Regions from separate parts of the Nitratireductor sp. StC3 genome, predicted to be linked through region 2. Evidence: riboswitches for the same ligand, from Rfam matches in the RefSeq annotation. Region 2 holds a riboswitch; the other holds the start of a gene.
What was found. Region 2 has a riboswitch for thiamine pyrophosphate ahead of C7T96_RS17630 (YkoF family thiamine/hydroxymethylpyrimidine-binding protein). Riboswitches for the same ligand answer to the same signal wherever they lie in the genome.
Positions count from the first base shown of each region.

Region 1: another riboswitch for thiamine pyrophosphate. It lies ahead of thiB (thiamine ABC transporter substrate binding subunit); the one in region 2 lies ahead of C7T96_RS17630 (YkoF family thiamine/hydroxymethylpyrimidine-binding protein).

Region 1 covers NZ_PYBP01000002.1:145,848-150,053, forward strand. The annotation lists gene C7T96_RS05155 (ABC-F family ATP-binding cassette domain-containing protein) at 1-1,283, opposite strand, end outside; gene C7T96_RS05160 (thiamine diphosphokinase) at 1,290-1,937, opposite strand; TPP riboswitch at 2,070-2,190, shown strand; gene thiB (thiamine ABC transporter substrate binding subunit) at 2,281-3,252, shown strand; gene thiP (thiamine/thiamine pyrophosphate ABC transporter permease) at 3,252-4,206, shown strand, end outside.
Region 2 covers NZ_PYBP01000009.1:86,885-91,090, forward strand. The annotation lists gene C7T96_RS17620 (ABC transporter ATP-binding protein) at 1-333, opposite strand, end outside; gene C7T96_RS17625 (ECF transporter S component) at 308-889, opposite strand; gene C7T96_RS17630 (YkoF family thiamine/hydroxymethylpyrimidine-binding protein) at 939-1,550, opposite strand; TPP riboswitch at 1,541-1,653, opposite strand; gene C7T96_RS17635 (potassium channel family protein) at 1,776-2,576, shown strand; gene cysK (cysteine synthase A) at 2,573-3,556, shown strand; gene C7T96_RS17645 (TRAP transporter large permease) at 3,567-4,206, opposite strand, start outside.

The DNA.
Region 1 (4,206 bases), on a different contig from region 2:
AGCACCAGAAGATTGGCCGGCCGCGCCAGAAGCCGGGCCAGGATCAGCCGCGCCTTCTCGCCGCCCGACAATTCCCGTACCGGCGTACGCGCCTGCTCCGGCTTGAACAGGAAATCCTTCATATAGGAGACGACGTGGCGTTCCTCGCCATTGACGGAGACCGTCTCGCCGCGGCCATCGGTCAGGAAATGCGCCAGGGTCTCGTCAGGGTCGAGTGCGTCTCGCCGCTGGTCGAGCGTGGCGATCTCAAGGTTCACGCCGAGCCGAACCGTGCCGCTGTCCGGCTCAAGCGCGCCGATAAGCATTTTCAAAAGCGTGGTCTTGCCGGCTCCGTTCGGGCCGACAAGACCGACCCGGTCGCCGCGCTGGATACGGATCGAGAAATTGTCGACCACCGGCGGACCGTCGAAGCGTTTGGCGATCGCCTTGGCCTCGATGACGAGCTTGCCCGAGTCCGTCGCGTCGCTTGCCACCAGTTTCGCCGCGCCCTCCGCGCCGCGATGATTGCGAAACCGCTCGCGCAGCGTGGTCAATTCGCCGAGACGGCGCACATTGCGCTTGCGCCGCGCGGTCACCCCATAGCGCAGCCAGTGCTCCTCGCGCGCGATCTGGCGGCCGAGTTTGTGCTGTTCGCGCTCCTCTTCCTCCAGAAGCGTGTCGCGCCAGGCCTCGAAATGGGCGAACCCCTTGTCGAGACGCCGCGCCACGCCACGGTCGAGCCACACCGTCGCGCGTGTCACGGTCTCCAGGAACCGCCGGTCGTGCGAGATCACCACCACGGCGGAGGCGGTACGCGAAAGCTCGTCCTCCAGCCATTCGATCGTCGAAAGGTCAAGATGGTTGGTCGGCTCGTCGAGCAGCAGGATGTCCGGTGCGGGCGCGAGAACCCGGGCAAGCGCGGCCCGGCGCGCCTCGCCGCCCGAAAGCAGCTGCGGATCCGCGCCGGCCTCGAGCCCCAGGCTTTCGATCAGATAAGCCGCGCGATACGGATCGTCCGCCGGGCCGAGCCCAGCCTCGACATAGTCCTCGACAGTGGAAAACCCTTCGAAATCCGGCGCCTGCGGCAGATAGCGAACCGTCACGGCGGGGTGACGAAACACCTCGCCATCCTGCGGTTCGACCAGCCCGGCCGCGATCTTCAGCAAGGTCGACTTGCCCGAACCGTTGCGCCCGACAAGAGCGATCTTTTCGCCCGGCGCGACCGAAAGCGTTACCTCATCGAGCAGCGGCGTGCCGCCGAAGGTGAGCCGGATGGCGTCGAGGCGCAGAAGCGGTGGAGCCATGGTCGGTCAGCCCGCCTTTTTCGGTTGCGGATGGGCAAGCAGCACGGCGCGGCCCGTCTCGAGGGAAAGGTGCAGCGGACCGGCCACTTCGTTCGACAGGGTGAGCGAGGATCCGAAAGCGATCTCGACATTGTCGAGCGGCCATTTCGCGCCCTTGACGCTCAGGCCCGACAGTGCCGAAAAGGCAAGAATGCTGAACAGCGTGCCCGGCGCATAGTCGTATCCTGCCTCCGTCCCGGCCAGGAGCGGATGGCCCTCCTCCACGCCGCTTGAAAGCATGGTCGCCACACCGCGTTCGGCCAGTCTGATCGCCACAGACATATGCAAAAAGGCGTGGTCGGCGCGCGGACCGCCGAACGCGCCCACCAGAACGAGCCCGCTCGCCCCCCTGGCCAAGGCCGCGTCGATGGCGAGTTCGCCGTCGGTCTGGTCCTTGTCCGGCGGAAAGACCTCGCGCGCGACCGCGCCGTGGCGGGCGATCTCGGATTGCGAGACCGAATCGAAATCGCCGACCCACAATTCCGGCGCGATCCCGAGCGAGGCCGCGTGGCGCATGCCGGAATCGGCCGCGATTACCCGCGTGCCGGCGAGCATGGCGTCGAGGCGCGGCGTGCGCACCACGTCGCCGCCGAGAAGAATGGCAAATCTGCTCATGCCGAGCCCAGTATCAAGGACCGGTGCCGAGAGGAAGCCCACCCGGGCCGGCCAGGTCGTTCGCCAGGCCACATTCGACGGCACGGTGTCGTCGACCGGCTTGCATGGGCCCGCGCGACGTCCTATGAAACCGGTGCTCTAACGGGGTGCCACGGCAGCTTTGCCGCGGCTGAGAGGCATTCGGGTCCGTCCCGGCCAACCCGCCGAACCTGATCCGGTTTGTACCGGCGGAGGGATTAGACGCTCCTTGCAAAGCGCCTGATTTCCCTTTCAACACGAACGAGAGGAGCCGCTCATGCGCGCACGGGGACCAACGACGATTTTAACGACCGGCCTGGCGGCCATGCTGCTCGTGCAGCCGGCGGCCGCACAAGACGCCAAGGACAAGGTCACCGTCTACACTTATGACAGCTTCACCGCCGAATGGGGTCCCGGCCCGTTGGTGGAAAAGGCTTTCGAGGCTGAATGCGCCTGCGATCTCGAATTCGTCTCGGTCGCCGATGGCGTTGCGCTTCTCAACCGACTGCGCCTGGAAGGCGATGCCGGCAAGGCCGACATCGTGCTCGGCCTCGACACCAATCTCGTCGTCGACGCCAAGCAGACCGGCCTGTTCGCCCCGCACGGGATCGACACCGGCGACGTCTCGGTTCCCGGCGGCTGGGACGACGAGTTTTTCGTGCCGTATGATTACGGTTACTTCGCCGTCGTCTACGACGGCGAAGCGATCCAGGATCCGCCCGCCAGCCTAAAGGCCCTGGTCGAGGGCGACAGCGAGGACAAGATCGTCATCCAGGACCCGCGTACCTCCACGCCTGGCCTCGGCCTGCTGTTATGGGTGAAATCGGTCTATGGCGAGGACGCCGCCGCCGCCTGGGAAAAACTTGCCGAGCGCGTTCTGACCGTGACGCCGGGCTGGAGCGAGGCCTATGGCTTGTTCACCAGCGGCGAAGCGCCGATGGTATTGTCCTACACGACCTCGCCCGCCTATCACATGATCGCCGAGGACACCGACCGCTACCGGGCGGCGGCGTTCGCGGAAGGCCATTATCTGCAGATCGAGATCGCCGGCCTGACCCAGAAGGGGGCCGAAAACCCGCTCGCGCGCGCGTTTCTTTCCTTCATGACCGGGCCGGCCTTCCAGGATGTGATCCCGGAGACCAACTGGATGTTTCCGGCCGGAAAAACCGATAAACCGCTCGATCCGGCCTTCGACAAGCTGGTTCAGCCGCAAGAAAGCCTGCTGTTCAGCCCCGAGGAGGTCGCCGAAAACCGCGACGCGTGGGTCGATGAGTGGCTGGCCGTCATGAGCCGCTGATGAGCGCCGGCCCTCCGCGGGCCGGCTTCGCCGCGCTCGCCTGCATCGCGCTGCTCGTGGCGGGTGCGGGCGCCGGCCTGCTTTTGGAAGCCATGCGTGCGCCGCAGGCGCTGCTCGCCGCGCCCGATGCCTATCTGCTGCGCATCGTGCGCTTCACGCTGTGGCAAGCCATGGTGTCGACCGTATTGTCGGTCGTGCCGGCGATCTTCGTGGCGCGTGCGCTGGCGAGTCATCCGACCTTTCCCGGGCGGGCGCTGGTGCTGCGGCTGTTTGCACTGCCGCTCGCCCTGCCGCCACTGGTCGCCGCTCTCGGCATTCTCGCGCTGCTCGGCCGGTCGGGCCTGATCGCCGATCTGTATGCCGCGCTGGGCGGCGGCCGCTGGCCGGGCATCTACGGCCTGGCCGGGATCCTGGTCGCCCACACCTTCTTCAACCTGCCGCTCGCCACACGTTTCCTGTTGCAGGCGCTCGACACCGTGCCGGCCGATCAGTGGCGCCTGGCCAGCCAGCTCGGCATGAACGCCCGCGCCCGGTTCCGCTTCGTCGAATGGCCGGCGATCCGTGCCAGCCTCGGCGGCGTCGCCGGCATCGTCTTCATGCTGTGCGTCACCTCCTTCACGATCGTCCTCGTGCTCGGCGGCGGGCCGGCCGCGACCACGCTCGAAGTGGCGATCTACCAGGCGCTGCGCTTCGATTTCGATCCCGCGCGCGCGCTGGTCCTGACCGCGTTGCAACTCGTCCTGACCGGATTTGCCCTCTATTTGCTTTTTCGCCTCGGCGCGGACCTGACCGCCGAGGCCAATCCCTCCGTGTCGGCGCGGCGCTTTTCGGCGCCCGGAACCGGCGAACGCCTTGCCAATCTATGCCTGATCGCGCTCGCCGCCACCTATGTCGCCGCGCCGCTGGCGGCGGTTCTGATCGCCGGGCTGCAGGCCGACTTGCCGCGCCTGGCCG
Region 2 (4,206 bases):
GGCGTCCTGGAAGAACTGCCCGACCCGGCCGGCCCAGTCCGAGGGCCGGCACCCGGCCACCGAGGCGCCGAACAGCCGAACCGCGCCCGTCGTTTCCGCCGGCACGGCCTGCGGCACCAGGCCGGTCAGCGCGAGCAACAGCGTCGACTTGCCCGAACCCGACGGACCCAGCAGCAAAACCCGCTCCCCGGCGCGCATGGTAAAGCCGACCGGGCCGACGGCGGGAGAGCGCGCGAATGGATAGCGCGCGGCGAAGTCGTCGAAGGCAAGCGCCGGCGACGGTTCCCGCATCGGCACCGGCGCGGCGTCAGGCTGCGGCAGCGCGACGGTCATGGTCGATCTTCAAGCCGGAGAGAACGCCGGTGCGATAGAGCGCCTCCACCACGACGTGGCCGAGCAGGCCGCCGAGCAGGGCACCCGAAAGGCAGCGCAGCGCGAACATCAGCACCAGCAGGCCGGGCTCAAGCGCGCCATAGTCGAAGCGCACCCAGGTATAGGCGAAGGAGGCGAGCGCGGCGCCGACGCCGGCCGCCATCAGAACGGGAAGCGAGTAATTGCGCCAGCGCGTGGCCGCGAACACGGCTTCCGCGCCCGCGCCCTGGATCGCGGCCGACACCACCAGCATCAGTCCGGCCGGGCTGCCGAGCAGAAGCTCGATCGCGGCGGCCAGCACCTCGGCCAGGAAGGCCGCGCCGGGCTTGCGGATGATCGCGGCGGCGACGATGGAGGCGATGAACCAGAAACCCATCGCGATATCCATTGTCACCGGGCCGAACACCGCCTGGGAAATCAGCCATACCTGCACCCAGCCCAGATAGAGCACGGCGAAGACGGCGCCGATCACGGCGAGAATGAGAATTTCGCGCTGAGTCCAGCGTGGGGAAGTCATGGCTTGTCCTTTCGGGATGGCGCCGCCGGCTTTGCGGCGCAAACAGGGCTCAGACCGGGGTCGGGCTGTTGGCCGATACGGTCAGGTCGAGCGCGACATGGCCGTCTGCGGCGCCGAAGCGCAAAAAGGCCTCCTCGACCGCGGCGAAGACCGGGCCGGCATCGCCGCGCAGCTTGGTGCAGAAATTTTTGGAGCGCTCGAACACGCCCGACGCTTTGACGAAATCGATGCAGCCGTAGATCTCGTCCATGTGGTGACCGGCGCCGAGCGGGTAGAGGGAAAACTGCGCCGCGACCGGGCAGCCGGTATTGTCGGCCCGCATCACAGCCTGGCGGGCGGCGTCGATACGCGCGGCCAGCGGCCGGTCATCGCCGCTTGAAGCGTCAAGCGGCGTGCAGGCCGGGTCGTCGGGCTCGCCGGGACAGCCGCGCGAGACGGCAGCCGATAGCACGCAGTGGACCCCGCCGCGGGACGCGGCCACGAACAGATCGCGCATGGCCGGAAAAAGCAGTTCGGGCGGTCCGACCATCAAGGTGGAGATGTCGTCGGTCTCCAGCCTGAGCCGGTCGCGATAGGGATCGAGCGCCGACAAGACGCCGAGGATGACACCGACGAAATCGTCGGACATGGGATAGATGGAAATCTGCGCGCCGGAAAACATGCTCGTCTCGCTCCGCTGGCATTACCCAGATCAGCTTGAGGGTCAGAAGGTTTCGCACCTTCAATCTCAGCCCCGGCGATACGGAGCACCCCTGTCGTGTGACGCACAGCTAGCACCGATTCGCCGTATGTGACAATGGGTCATTTGTGCAGGGCAGATATGCCGGCAACGGCGATAACGGCGCAGGACTGGACGGGACCGGCATGGCCGACTATCTCGGTGCGGATGGATAGCGACAACGCCGCCAAGACGACCGAGGACAGCCGGCTCGACAGGCTGCGCGGGACGCTGCGGCGCCTCTATCACGGCCGCACGCAGACGGCGCTGCGTTTCCAGTTCGCCGTGATCGTGCTCGATCTGGCGGTGATCGCGTTCTTCGTCGCCTCGCCGGTGCTGCGCGACCGTCCGTCCTTCCTGTGGGTCGACTACACCATCGCCGGCTTTCTGTTTGCCGACACGCTGGCACGCGGGCTCGCCGCCTCCAACGTGCTGCGCTGGCTGCGGCAGCCGACGGTGTGGGTAGACATCTTCATCCTGGTGACGCTGCTTTTTCCCTACACGTTCGCCAATCTTGGCTTCCTGCGCGTGCTCAGGCTGTGGTCGCTGTCGCGCAGCGGCTTCATCTGGAGACCGCTCGAGCGGCGCGGACGCGGCGAATGGCGCGAGACGATGCAGGCGATCGTCAATCTGATGACCTTCCTGTTCGTGGTCACCGGCTTCGTCTATGCGAGCTTCTTCCGCAACGGCAGCGGGATCGAGGGTTATGTCGATGCGTTGTATTTCACCGTGGCAACGGTGACGACGACCGGTTTCGGCGACATCGTGCTGCCGGGCGTCTGGGGCAAGCTGACCGCGATCGTGACGATGATCATCGGCATTTCGCTGTTCGTGAAGCTGGCGCAGTCGATCTTCCGGCCAAGCAAGGTCTTCTACCCTTGTCCCGAATGCGCGCTGCAGCGCCACGACCCCGACGCCGTGTTCTGCAAATCCTGCGGGCACAAACTGCAAATCCCCGAAGAGGCATGAGGTTCACCATGAGCGCGGGCGCCAAGAAACCAGGACGCGGCCGTATCTACGGCTCGATCACCGAGACGATCGGCGACACGCCGCTGGTACGCCTCGACAGGTTCGCCAAGGAGACGGGCATCGTCGCCCAGCTTGTCGGCAAGTTGGAATTCTTCAACCCGCTCGCCAGCGTCAAGGACCGCATCGGCGTCGCCATGATCGAGGCGATGGAAGCAGACGGCCGCATCGCGCCGGAAAGAACCACGCTGGTGGAGCCGACCTCGGGCAATACCGGCATCGCGCTCGCCTTCGCGGCGGCTGCCAAGGGCTACCGGCTGATCCTGACCATGCCGGAGACGATGTCTGTGGAGCGCCGGCGCATGCTGGCTTTTCTGGGCGCGGAACTGGTGCTGACGGAAGGCGCCAAGGGCATGAAGGGCGCGATCGCGCGAGCCGAGGAATTGGTGGCCGAGACCGACGGCGCGGTGATGCCGCAACAATTCGAGAATCCGGCCAATCCCGAAATCCACCGCAAAACGACGGCGGAGGAGATCTGGAACGACACGCAGGGCGGTGTCGACATCCTCGTCTCCGGCATCGGCACCGGCGGCACGATCACCGGCGTCGGCCAGGTGCTCAAGCAGCGCAAGCCCTCGCTCACGGTGATCGCGGTCGAGCCGGAGGCCTCGCCGGTGCTTTCGGGCGGCGATCCCGGCCCGCACAAGATCCAGGGCATCGGCGCCGGCTTCGCGCCGAAGATCCTCGACACGTCGATCTATGACGAGGTGCTGACGGTGTCCAACGAGGCCGCCTTCGCCCATGCCCGCCTTCTTGCCCGGCTCGAGGGTGTGCCGGCCGGCATCTCCTCGGGCGCGGCTCTCGATGCGGCGATCACTGTCGGCACGCGCCCGGAAAACGCCGGCAGGCTGATGGTGGTGGTGATCCCCTCGTTCGCCGAACGGTACCTGTCGACGGCGCTGTTCGAAGGGCTCGGCGGCTGAACCACCCGCCCTACCCAAGCAGCAGGCGCGGCAGCCACAGGACGATGTCGGGGAAGGCGATCAGGACCCCGACCGTGACGACGTCGGCGACGAAAAACGGCGAGGCACCGCGAAAGACGTCCTGGACCGAGATCGGGTGGCGCTCGGACGCCACGCCGGCCACGACGTAGCAATTGAGCCCGATCGGCGGCGTGATCAGGCACAGTTCGCACATCTTGACGACGATGATGCCGAACCAGATCGCGACCTCGGTGCCCGACATGCCGAGCGCGGAGGCGGACGCCGTCACCTCGGCGCCGCCATTGAGCGCGATGACGGCCGGAAAGGCGATCGGCAATGTGAGGATCAGCATGCCGATCGCGTCCATGAACATGCCCAGCACCACATAGGCGAGCAGGATCAGCATGAGGGTGATGAAGGCCGACTGTTCGAGCCCCGCGATCCAGTCGGCGAAGGTGCCGGGCAGGTCGGCAAACCCCAGATAGCGCACATAGATCAGGACACCCCAGATCATGGTGAAGATCATGGCGGTGAGCTTGGCCGATTCCAGCAGCGCACTCTTGAGCTGCTGCCAGCGCATGCCGCGCCAGAGCGCCATCACCAGGACGACGAAGGCGCCGAGCGCGCCGGCCTCCGTCGGCGTGCCCCAG